3 regions of the Paenibacillus sp. 2KB_20 genome follow, and region 1 is predicted to be linked to each of the others. Evidence: riboswitches for the same ligand, from Rfam matches in the RefSeq annotation. Region 1 holds a riboswitch; each other region holds the start of a gene.

Evidence for each region. Region 1 has a riboswitch for cyclic di-GMP ahead of AB4124_RS29320 (S-layer homology domain-containing protein). Riboswitches for the same ligand answer to the same signal wherever they lie in the genome.
Region 2: it holds a riboswitch for cyclic di-GMP, as region 1 does, so the genes downstream of both, AB4124_RS02090 (transglutaminase-like domain-containing protein) here and AB4124_RS29320 (S-layer homology domain-containing protein) in region 1, are expected to answer to the same signal.
Region 3: it holds a riboswitch for cyclic di-GMP, as region 1 does, so the genes downstream of both, AB4124_RS17465 (non-ribosomal peptide synthetase) here and AB4124_RS29320 (S-layer homology domain-containing protein) in region 1, are expected to answer to the same signal.

Annotation. Positions count from the first base shown of each region.
Region 1 covers NZ_JBFRHH010000016.1:25,141-29,406, reverse strand. The annotation lists partial or broken gene AB4124_RS29330 (DMT family transporter) at 1-340, opposite strand, end outside; gene AB4124_RS29325 (LPXTG cell wall anchor domain-containing protein) at 976-1,104, shown strand; cyclic di-GMP riboswitch class I at 1,365-1,463, shown strand; gene AB4124_RS29320 (S-layer homology domain-containing protein) at 1,615-4,266, shown strand, end outside.
Region 2 covers NZ_JBFRHH010000001.1:455,881-460,146, forward strand. The annotation lists gene AB4124_RS02085 (collagen binding domain-containing protein) at 1-832, opposite strand, end outside; gene AB4124_RS02090 (transglutaminase-like domain-containing protein) at 1,116-1,916, opposite strand; cyclic di-GMP riboswitch class I at 1,929-2,017, opposite strand; cyclic di-GMP riboswitch class I at 2,060-2,146, opposite strand; gene AB4124_RS02095 (ABC transporter permease) at 2,419-3,375, shown strand; gene AB4124_RS02100 (carbohydrate ABC transporter permease) at 3,388-4,266, shown strand, end outside.
Region 3 covers NZ_JBFRHH010000006.1:144,135-148,400, reverse strand. The annotation lists gene AB4124_RS17465 (non-ribosomal peptide synthetase) at 1-1,798, opposite strand, end outside; cyclic di-GMP riboswitch class I at 2,027-2,121, opposite strand; gene AB4124_RS17460 (hypothetical protein) at 2,796-2,954, opposite strand; gene AB4124_RS17455 (alpha/beta fold hydrolase) at 3,155-3,397, shown strand; gene AB4124_RS17450 (universal stress protein) at 3,942-4,266, opposite strand, start outside.

The sequences.
Region 1 (4,266 bases):
CGAAATGCTCAATCGATCGCGAGTACACTCCACCGGTCGTACCGATCGCGACGAACAGCAGCAAAACGGCGACGCCCACTGTGACCGGATGACCGAGGAGCATGCTGATCGCCGGTGTCGGCGCCATGCCGAGCAGTGCGCCGAACGGCACGGAGCCTGTCAGCGCCCACAGTGCAGCGACTGAAAGCAGCCACGGTATCAGCGGAGCCGCGCGTCCGACGCGATGTCCCGGCCGGAGCATAGTCATTCGTCCGTTCTTATCCGTGGTGGAGAACAGCGGCAGCGTCTCGATATGTTCTTGCTGCCCGTGCTTCTGCTGACCCTCCGCAGCATCCCTCATCGACATCGCCCTCCCGAGGAAGATACTCGCACCCTGAGCGGCGGAGGGGGATTCCCCACGTCGCGGCCGGGACGATCAACTATAAAATGGAGGAGTTTCTTTCCTTTTTCTTCCTCATTATTGAACGTTTTTTGTAGGTGTTATGATATTCTAGGTGCCGTAATAGAAAGTTCAACTTCCTATTATCTTTGTACTCAGCCATACACAACTTCACCCCAATATTTCATATCTATATTTTACCACTATAAACCTTGTCTATAGATCAGATGAGTTCGGGTCCGGCGATGTAAGAGTTGATTGGCGGACATGATCGGCCCCTGATACTGGGGGGGACTATCCTAATGTGGGGGTGAATACTCGATTTGGGGGAAATTTATGCATTTAAAATAGCTCAAATACCGACCCTAAACTTCCCGTAATACATATCAAAAAGTGATGGATCTTCTTCGGTTAAGCCGAACAATCCAGGAGGGGAAGATTCGGATGTTGAATCCCCAGACTTCAGCCAACCCGGCGGATTAAGTGGGTCCGATGAAACGGATATATTAGGTGTATCTGATAAACCTGGTCCATCCGATACTTCGAATGATTCGGTGAATGTAGAGTCCTGAGACAGTAAAGGCACAGGTATCAAGTTGCCGAACACAGCTACGAATATGTACAGCTATTTGCTGGCGAGATGCATCATGCTGCTTGCAGGACTATCCCTCCTAAGAAGAAAAAAAGCATTAAGAAAGTTGACAAACAGCCCCTCAAGGCCGTAACCGCTGCAAGTCAGATAAGGTTGTATAGAAAATGTATAGGAGCAGCTAGTAGACTATAAGTTAATGAAGAAATAAGTAGATTTTTGGCGGATCCGACATGATCGTCCCGAATAAAAAAAATAGTGGTGATCACTTTTCCTAAAATTCTGCAAATAAAAGTAGGTTTCAACAAAGTTGGAGTATCGGGCCTAACCGTCCATTTTTTTCGAAGTATAATCCTAATTACGCAAGTGTTTAAATTCAATACTGTATACATACTCGTACGATAATGGCAAACCCGTTGAAAGACGGGGACGCAAAGCTAGAGGGGCTAAAGGATTTGCTGAAAACGCAAATGTCAATGCCAGCCAGCCGCCGAATACGACGGAAACTTCCGTCTATTAGCGCATGCCGCTTAAAGGACGGAAGTTTTTTTATTATATCGTAAAGGAGGATCGAAAAAGTCAGCTATGAGGATGGGGGCTTAACCCACTTCTTTAAAATCGCAATGAATTGGAGGAATGATTTTATATGCGCGTCCATGGATCCAGGAATTATTGGAATAAACAACTGATCCTGCTGCTTGTTTTTATGCTAGTAGCGGAAGGATTTTTCACTATGCTTGCGCCACAAACGGCGAAAGCGGCTGCTCCTGCTCCAGGCGGGGTTAGCGGAGATTTGATCTCCTGGGTAGAGTTCGAGAAGAGCATGGAGCAGGGGGAAATTGAAAACGGCCTTGTTACCGAATTGCAAGACTTGGCGGATGAAGGAAGGAAATGGACCCCTTTTGCAACAAAGGAACAGAAGGTGGAGAATATCGGCAATAAAATGATCAACTTCCACCTCGTGACCGTTCCCGAAAGTTCCGATGCTGCCGTACAATATAAGACAAATTCGCCATTTGCCGATCCAGCTTCAAATGCACGGGAAGTATTCTCCGTTCAGACAAAAGATCCGGATGCAACGTGCGTAAAGCCTCCTCTTGACACGTCAAACAATAGCGGCTTTCCTTGGGCAATGGGGGGGAGCTCTGGTTCGGATTATTGTGGCCTAAAAACCGGTAACGGAAGTAGATGGTCATCAGGTTTCGGTTCTGCTGGAGTGAGGGGGGCGGATGTTCTCGATAGAACAGTACTATTAGCTCCTAGCATCTTGAATGTCTCAAGCGCGGATAGTTGGACGATTTCCTGGAACGGGGCGTCAGGTAATAACCAGACGGGTAATATAGTGAATTGGGCGACGACCGGGGCAGGTGACGGGTACCATGCGATCGGAGGAACTAAAGAAAAACCTTTTAAAGGTGGGAGCATTGCGGAAGTACTTGTATATAATCGCAAACTGACTCCTACGGAGCGGCAACAGGTTAATAGCTATCTGGCCCTCAAATACGGAATTACGATGAAAGGCACCGACGATTATTTGGCCAGCGACGGCTCGACCAGAATGTGGACCAGAAATAACAACGTTGGCTATGTTCAGCGCATTACGGGAATTGGTCGTGATGATGACGGCACTTTGTATCAGAAACAATCGAAATCGCAGGCTGCTGGCGCCAATGTAACGATTGCGCTGGGTGATGCGATCACAGCGACTAACGATGCTAATACGAACCCGATTGCAAACGATAAAAGCTTCTTCGTTTTCAGCGACAATAACTTGTCGACCGTGTACGCCAAAGTCATCGATAATGACGATCTTCCCGCAAGCCATCAATTACAGCTCGCAACCAGCGTAACGTCGGCCAAGATGATGAATCGCGCATACAAGGTCGACAAAAGCGCCGATTGGAGCGATGCTCCGATTACCTTAAAAGTGGACGGCGCGGATGCAAGCGAGAATCAAGTGTTCTTATTCGTAAGTCCGGATAGCGCATTCTCGTCGGATGTAACCGCGCTGCCGCTGGATGCTTCGACGGGTCAAATCACGCTGAACAGCAGCGTATTGTCTGACGGCAGCTATTTTACATTTGTGGAGTATGTGGATAAGAGGTCGTTGGAGTCTCATGTTATTGATGCCGGAACCCTGGCTGAGGCCGATTATACCGAAGCCAGCTGGCAGGCATTTCAGCAAGCATTAGCTGATTCTAATAGCATTCTTACGGATGCGAATAAAACGCAAGATGAAGTGAATGCAGCCTTGAAGGCTCTTGAGGATGCTCGTGCAGCGCTAGTAAGCATAGCGGCACTTCAGGAGAAAGTGGATGAGATTAACGGCGAAATTACCGGCGGAACGTTGAAGGAAACGGATTATACGCCGGCGAGCTGGACCGAGTTGCAGAACAAGTTGGGCGAAGCCCAAACCGTTCTGGACAATCCGAACGCAACGAAGGCGGAGATCGATGCGGCATTAAAGGCGCTTGAGACCGCGCGCGGAAACCTCGTAATGGCGGGAGCGGAGCTTGAATCGCTGAACGTCTTCAATGCCGACGACAGAAGCCCGCTTGACTTCGAACCGCCGTTCGACGGTGATCGATACTTGAATTATACGACGGTTTCGAATTCCGTCTATGGAGTCGGCATTGAACTGAAAGCATTGAATCCGAACAGTACAGTCAAAGTGACATTCAATGGACAAGAGGTCGACGCCGCCGAATGGGATCGCCTGCCGCTCCAGGAAGGCCTCAATACCATCAAGGTAGAAGTGACCAATCCGAATGGCAATACGAATGTGTATCGGGTTGAAGTTTATCGTGTTTCCAACAAGCTCATATCGCTGACGCCTTCTACCGGTGTCTTGGAGCCTGCATTCGATCCGCTAACGGAAAATTATAAGATGAGCGTTACGAACAGCGTCTATCAGCTTCATTGGACGCCGGTAACCTTGGATTCGACCGCTACGATCGAGTTCAGCGTAAATGGCGGGGCATACGCAGGGGTCGCCAGCGGAACCGCAACTCCGCTTCATTCGCTTCAAGTCGGCGACAACACGGTCGTCTTTAAGGTGACGGATCAGGATGGCGTTGAAAGGTTGTATACCGTTATCGTAACCAGAGCCAGTGCACCTACGCCTGGCGATGGCGGTGGTGGCGGCAATGGCGGTAATGGCGGTAATGGCGGCAATGAAGGGGGAAGCGCGACTGCACCTGTACCGTCGGATGGCTCGGACATTCGTACATCCGTGAACGGGAAGGAGTATTCGTTTGCAACCGGCAAAACGTCAACTTCGGGAGACCGCACGATAACG
Region 2 (4,266 bases), on a different contig from region 1:
AGCCGTCACCGTTAACCTGCAGGTTGTAAACCTCTACGGAATCCGCGATGAGTTCCAAGCCTTCAGGCATTTCATCTATGAGAACCGCGTGCTTGATTTTATCCAATGATTTGTTGATCTGGACCGTCCAATCGATCTGGTCTTTGCCAATCGCTTTCCCTTGCTTCTCGATCAGCTTTCCGCCTTGCGGCTTTAGGTTCACGATGATGGTCTGAACCCCGCCCTTGATCGGAATAGCAATAATGATTTCCGTGCTTCCTTTAAGAACTTCCTTTTTAAACTCGGTACGAATTTCCAGCTTGCCGCTGATGTTGGAATGATTCTCCACGTAATCGTTGAAGGTCATCACAATTTTCCCATTCCGATCAACGGTAAATCGGCCAACTTCGCCTTGACCGGCAAGGAGCGGTGCGTCAATGTCCGTAAAAATCTCAAACTGCGTCGGCAGCTCGAAAGTGAATGTATCCCCATTCTTGTAGCCGTGTCCGTTCGGAAGCTCCCATTCGTAGCTGAGATTAACGGCTGCACCGATGTCCAGGCTGCTGTCCGGATTATACACCGCATCAACCACGGTACCGTTCACATCGGTTAATACGACTTTGGTTAGTATTCCTTCCATATCGACTGCTGGTGCTGGCGTGTTATATACGTCATCCGTGACTGTCTTTGGCTCCCTAACTTCTAATTCCTGCACGCCAATCTCTGATTCCTGCACAGTAACGGCTGATGGCTGCTCGCTACCAGCAGCATTCGCTGTCCAAGCGAATGTGCCGAGTAGTGTTTGAAACAGAAGCAGCAGCGCCACAACAATTCCACTTACTTTTTTCTTCATAATCTCTCCCTCAATCTTATCATTACCCTCGTAATATTCGGTTCCGATCTAACTTTCCGTGCGTTCATTTCGTCCCATGCTTCTACCAAAATGCATGCCAATAATGGACTTCATGAGCCATCATCTCCAAGACCTGTTATGGGCGCACGATTCATTGGTGTCTGTATTTTCCTTCAGAACCCAGCGGGCTTTCTGCATTATATCGGCCAAAACTCTACAATTTCTATACAACCGAAATAAGCCTTGGACTTATTCGTCCAAAGCTTAGTTTATTACGCATTAATTAGTAGTATTTGGATGCTGAATAGCTGGAGGCATCTTTAATCATTTTGTATCCGGTCCCTTTGCTTTTCCAGCTTGCATCGACGGTTGTGTCAATGGTTACCCACTGCCCATTCAAATATACTTCATTCCAGGCGTGATACACATCAACGTATTCCGAGGTTCCCATGGCAAGCTTTGCCGGAATATCGAGGCTGCGGAGCATGGAAGCGAATAGGGAGGCGTAATCATAGCACATCCCTTTCTGTCCAGCGATCGTGCGGTTGCTATCGGGAAGGTAATCCGTCAGCTTGCTGGATGCTAGAGCATTGTCGTACCGGACCGTCCCGACGATATATTCGTAGACAGCCTGTACTTTTTCCTCGTCGGAGTGGGCAGAACGGGTTAGCTTTTTCGCAAGCTGAGCAGCCTTGCCCTCTTCGCTCCAATCGATATTTTGTACAGAGTTCAAAAACACTTTGCTACCGTTCGTCAGTTGCAGCTTAACTGCCGCTTCCTGAACGATCTTGTATTTGCTGCCGCTGACTTGTTCCAGCACGGAAATCGTGTAATCTCCGTTGCCCATCTGCAGTGGAAAAACTTCCTGCTGCTTGGCCGGCGAAAGCCCATATGTATATTGGTCCTGACCTTTTCCGATCATGAGTTTCGTCTTGGTGCCTGCTTTCACGTCATATTGAATGACGATTGCCCCACGGTCCAGTTCTTCCAAGCCCAGCCAATCTTCAGATGGTGCAGCTTGTACAACCGGAGCCCATATCAGAAACGCAAAAAGTCCAATTATCGCGAACACTGCGTTGCGCATGTGTAACTCCCCTTCGGTGGCCAGGCTGCCATTTGACATTTCGTCAAGAAGGCCCTGTAGCTTTGCGTCCTAGTCTTTCGACAAGTTTGCCATTATCATATTAGAGTTCCACGTTTGTCCAAAAAACAAAAAAAGCGTTTTCATTCGGTAGCTGGCTGTCATTGACGTTTCGTCAAGAAGACCCTGTAGCTTTGCGTCCTTGCCTTTCGACAAGTTTGCCGTTATCGTGAGTAGCTTTTGTGAGTACATCATATCAAATATCTCAATTTCCATCAATAAAAAATTTAAAATTTGGAATATTGTCATAGGTCAAACAGAGCCATCTAATCCCAACACTTGTCTTGTTTATTAGCCGACCAATAGAACAATCAATTCTATCGAATCTAACGTTTGTTGACTATAGTATCAAGTTTGTTATCTGGAAGCATCGAATCCTCCTCTTATACAATGAAACTAACAAGTGCACCGACAAGCGAGATTACACCGTAAGGAGTGAGGAAACATGAGCTCGAAAGCCGAATCAAAAGATAAACGAAAGCGCTTACGAACACGCTGGCACAAGCAGGATACAGAACTTACCCTCTTGGCGCTGCCGACCACGATTTGGTACCTCCTGTTTAGTTTCTTACCGATGTTCGGGATCATTATCGCCTTCAAAAATTTCAAGATTAGCGGCGGCTTCTTGAGCAATGTGTTTAACAGTCCATGGGTCGGCCTCAAAAACTTCGAATTTTTATTCAAATCGAATGACGCTTGGATCATTATTCGCAACACCATTGGCTACAACATTGTGTTTATCGTGCTAGGAATCGTTCTGCCCGTTCTATTCGCGATTATGATCGGACTCCTCCACAGCCGCAAAGCGAGCAAGGTCTATCAGACAATGATGTTCCTCCCCTATTTCCTATCCTGGGTAGTCGTATCTGCGGTAGGCTGGGCATTCTTAAGCTTCGATAAAGGGATTGTCAATCAAATGCTCGTCAATATGGGCAGCGATCCGATTAACTGGTATATGGAGCCGAAATATTGGCCATTGTTCTTGATTCTCTTAAATGTCTGGAAGGGCCTGGGATATGGTATGGTCATTTATCTGGCAACCATCACGAGCATTGACAGCACCTATTATGAAGCAGCTGTTATTGATGGCGCATCGATTTGGCAGCAGACGAGATTTATTACACTGCCCATGCTCAAGCTGGTGATCGTCATGATGTTTATACTGGCCGTCGGGCGGATATTTTACACTGATTTCGGCTTGTTCTATCAGGTCACGCGAGATTCCAATTCGCTGTTCAACGTGGCAACCACCATCGATGTCATGGTGTATAAGCAGCTGAAAACCGCCACCGTAGGGATGGCATCCGCAGCCGCATTCGTACAGTCTGTTCTGGGATGCGCAACGATTCTAATTGCTAACTGGATTGTTCGCAGAATCGATCCGGACAGCGCGATGATGTAAGGAGGCAAGACGATGACACCGAAAACCGCTTACGAGACAGGCCTTGAGAAGTTTAACCGCACAAACAAAGCCGTCAATCTGTTCTTCAACTTGATATTTATCATCTTGGCTCTGCTCTGCGTCATACCCGTAGTTGTTGTTCTGTCCATTTCCTTCTCCAGTGAGGAGTCCATCCGTGAGACCGGCTATCACCTGCTCCCGGTCGCTCTGTCGGCTGAGGCATACGTCTATATCGTTAAGCAGGGAACGATGATTCTGCGAGCGCTCGGGGTATCCGCCCTCGTTACCGTCGCCGGTACCGTGCTCGGCGTATTGCTTACCGCCTCCATGGGTTATGTGCTGTCTCGCCCAAACTACAAGCTCAGGGGCTTTCTGACCTGGGTGGTATTCATCCCCATGGTATTCAACGGCGGCTTGGTGTCCAGCTACTTCATTAATACCAATTTATTAGGACTTAAGGATAGCATCTGGGCACTTATTCTACCGCTGGCTGTTTCATCGTTCAACGTGATTATATGTAAAACCTTCTTCAAGAGCACGATTCCCGATGGGCTGATCGAATCTGCTGAAATCGATGGTGCCAGCCAGCTGCGAATCTTCTTCTCTATCATCCTGCCGATCTCGCTGCCGGTCATCGCAACCATCGGACTGTTTCTCTGCTTTGCTTACTGGAATGACTGGTTCCAATCGATGCTGTATATCGACAACCAGAACCTGTATTCCCTGCAAGCACTGCTCAACAGCTTAATGAGTAATGTAGACGCACTCGCGAAAAATGCAGCAAGTATGGGCGTCAGCTACGCCATGCTCGTTGCCACGATGCCGAAGGAATCAGCCCGTATGGCTGTCGCCATTCTCATCGTGCTGCCGGTAGCATTTGCCTACCCTTTC
Region 3 (4,266 bases), on a different contig from region 1:
GGGCCATATCCCCCGTTCGATATAACCTTTCCCCGAGGAGCGGATGTTCCACAAACTTGGCTTCTGTCAATTCCAGCTGGTTTAAATACCCCCGCGCGACACCGTCCCCTCCGACGCAAAGCTCTCCCACTACTCCGATGGGCTGAAGCTTCAACTGTTTATCAAGGATATAAGCGGAGGAATTGCATATTGGTCTGCCAATCGGAATGGCGGATTCGAATTCACGTTCGATCGGGAAATAAGTGGAGAATGTCGTGTTTTCCGTCGGACCGTATATATTGACCATCCGCAGATCGGGACAGGTCTTACTTACGGCGTTTACGTGCTTCGGCGATAACGCTTCTCCGCCGATTAGCAAGGTGTTCAACGTACAAAAGACGTCAGGATCCTGTTCGGCCAGATTATGGAACAAAGCCGTAGTCAGAAACCAAGCCGTGATGCGGTAGCCGATGATGGTTTCCTTCAATTTGTGAATGTCTAATAGATCCTTGTTCTTCATCAAAAACAAGGTAGATCCGTTCAAAAGGGATCCCCAAATTTCAAAGGTTGACGCATCGAATGCAATTGCGCCGGTTTGCAAAATTCGATGATCCACGGAAAAATTGAAATAATTGGTCTTCTTGACCAGTCTTACGATGTTGCAATGTTCAACCATGACACCTTTCGCTGTCCCCGTTGATCCAGAAGTATAGATGATATACGCTAGACTTTGCGAGGTTACTTCAGATATCGTATGGGGACAGCTGTCAAGATAAAGCTGCGCGTTGTCCCAATAAATTACTTTTCCTTCAAATGCAAAGTCAGGCTTCCAACTGGAAGGGGCCAGCAAAAATCCCGCCCGACTGTCCTCGAGCATATATTCGAGTCGTTCGCACGAAGAATCGGCTTCGATGGGCATATAAGCGCCGCCCGCCTTCAATATGGCTGTAAGCCCGACGATCATACTGACAGACCGATCCGCGACAATGCCAACGACGCTCTCCGGCTTTACGCCGTGATCCTGTAGTGCTTTTGCAAGCTGATTCGCGTGTTCGTTCAATTCCCGATAGGATATCTGATGGTCCGCGGTCATGACCGCTGGGCGATCGGGGGTTAAGCTGACCTGTTCCTCAAACAAGTAATGGACCGTTTTGCTGGAAGGATAGTCCGTCTTAATTCCGCTGAAAGCCTGAATCTGTCTCTCCTCTTCTTCGGACAACAAACGTATATCGGCAATCACTTTCTCGGGAAAATCGGCTACTTCCTGCACAATACGGCTCAAGTGGTCGCCCATCTGCTCAATCGTTTCCTTTCTATACAAGCGGGTCGCGTAATCAAGGTGTATCATGAGAGATTCCTTCTTAAAAGCCGTCAAAGCAAGCTCAAACGTCCCCAACTGATCAGATTTCAAAGGAGTAGTATTGGCGTTTTGCCAAGTAAACGCCGCTTTGATGAACGGATTGCCGCTCAGATTCTTACGCATATTCCGATCTTCGAGTGCTTGCATCGTGGTATGCTTGACTTCTATCAGAAACTTATCTAATGGCTTATGTACAGTAGGAGAGTATCGTATAGGAAGCATCTGGCTTTCCAACGAATACCCAATTACAGGGTCATCCTCGCCGGTATATTTGGCAAGCAGGATCGCATAACAAGCCATTAGTGCCATATCCACAGTTATTCCGAAATTGAACGCAAGTTGATAGAGTTTTCGGGTCGTTGCAGAATCAAGGCAAAAACTAACCCGGCTTCCTTCATCGTTGGTCCATCCCCCCCACGGAAATTCGTCAATTGATACTTCACATGTCGTTTGTTCCATGACCATCAACTCCCGGATTATCGATTCATTAATGTCTGATTGATAACGAACAGAAGAATCCTCTTCGCATTCTGCGATGAAGAAGTATCCCCCCTCCTGAGCCAATATGACTATGGCCTCGTATAGCCCCAAACTTAGTTTCTTCTTACAGCGAAGCTCGCCTTTGTTTTTTGGAACGTCAAAAAACCCCCTTTCTTCAAATGAATAAAACGGAGGTCTCCCGTCGTATTCGGCAACTGGCTGGCATCGCGATCACAGTAGATCCCGCATTAGCCCCTATAGCTTTGCGTCGCCACCTTTCGGTGGGTTTGCTATTGTCGTACAAAACTAGCATTAAATTGTAAATCGTGTTCATATTATGTATTCGTTTTACAATTACTGTATCTTGTTTCCAAATGAAAATCGATAGGTCTTTTGTTCAATATTGTCTTTCTAGAATCGTTTTGATGATATAGATAACCATCATGTAACTCTAGGTCATGATAGTTAATCTTTACTAATTTTTGCTTTTCGTCGACTTCACTCTACTTCACTTAACTTCACTTAACTTCACTTAACTACCTATTAAAACTATATTATTCAAAAAAGCAGGATACGTTTTTACAAACAAAAATCGATTAAGAACAGAGACATACACACATTTTTGTCCCTGGCAGAATTCCACAAAATTACGCCATTACTCTAATAGATTCAGTATTATCAGTCTCCTATCCCTGCGTATTCTTCTATCATTACTTGGATATTGGGTTATGGATAATTAAGGCAATAGTTCTATTTTTCAACTTCACCCTTATATCCATTGTCCTAACTACGACTACGGATATCATTGGATCCAATACTTTTGTCTCTTGTAATACGGGACAAAAAAACCAAAGTTATTAGTACGTTATAACTGGTAACGAGATCTCGCTTCCGAAGAGTGGAGCACTCGAAACACAGCACTAATTTTCACAACCATCGGAATCATCTCCTGTAGGGAGATGGTATGCAGCTGTTGTTAAACTAGCCCGTTACGGTCCTGTCCATGATGAGTAATTTCCTTCAGGATCCTGTCAATCTTATAGTCGCCCACTAACAATCGATTCACCTGATTCGCTGCCGGGTCCTGCGGTCCTCCGCATGCACTGATCGTCATCAGTAGCATCATGCTCGCCACAATGAACGATGGCCGCTCCCATCAATGCCCATGATGTGGGGTCTATCTTGCTACTGGAGGAGCTTCCGTTTCCGGACTTTCCTGGACAGCTGGAATCGTGGTCGATGGAGCACTAGATTCAGTTGGTGCTGCGCTCTTCTCTGTTACAAGATGCTTCGCGCAACCCGAAACACTTGAAAAATTTGCTCGTGAAATTCTGAATGGTTAAACCATCTTTTCCCTATGAAAAAAAGCATCAGCGAGTGCTTGGTCTAGAGATGTCCTACGTAGACGAAGGAAGTGGCGATCCGATTGTCTTCCTACATGGCAACCCTACTTCCTCTTATCTCTGGCGTGAAATTCTTCCTTATGCTCAAGATTTCGGTCGTTGCATTGCTCCTGACCTCATAGGTATGGGCGATTCTGGCAGAGAGCTCCGTCCCGAAACTCTTTGTCAACTGTGATCCGGGCACTTTGCCGACATCTCATGTTGAGTTTTGTCGTAATTAGCCAATGCAAACGGAGATCACCGTACGTGGACTTCATTATCCCCAGGAAGATTCGCCTCAAGAAATTGGCGAGGCACTTGCTGCCTGGTTAAAGAATTTAACATAGTCGTTAAGGACCTTCTAGGGATGGGTTAAAATTAAAAACAAGTAAGCGACAATCCTACCAAATTGCTTGTAAAAAGCAGTCGATTGCTCTAGCCGAATGCCATCAAAACAGGGAGCAGTGTTGTCGGTGGTTTGCTCCCTGCTTATTATGTGCTTTGTCGTCTGACAAAAGCGGTCTGGAGGTCGATTATGATTCGAACTATCCTGCCCGTTACCTTAATAAGGAGCAATCGCACCAGACATTAGATAACCATCTAATCGGACAAGTAATCAAAAGGGATACAGAAACAGCGGCATTGTAGGACACAAATATCCTAGAATGCCGCTGTATGATTCAACTATAACGTTCCCCGTTAGTATAACAATGCATCATTTCTGCAGTTCCGTAAAGGAGTTAATGTACAATGAGGACTGGACAACTTGATAGCTGCGAAACCTTGTGGCTGACACTTCCTAGCATCATTTCTTTTATGCCCCTTAGCCCACGGCTTCCGATAATAATAAGTTGCTGCTCGGTATCCCTTGCATAATTTAATATTTCATGTGCAGGATCTCCCTTAAGATGAACGATTTCCGGATTAATCCCCGCAGATTTTAATTTAGATTTGGCTTGTTGCAGCTGTTCCAAACTCGCTTTCTCCATTTCGTTCAATATTTCTTCCAAGAAATTCTCTGGCACATATGTCATGCCATTCGACACATATTCCTGGCTGACATTA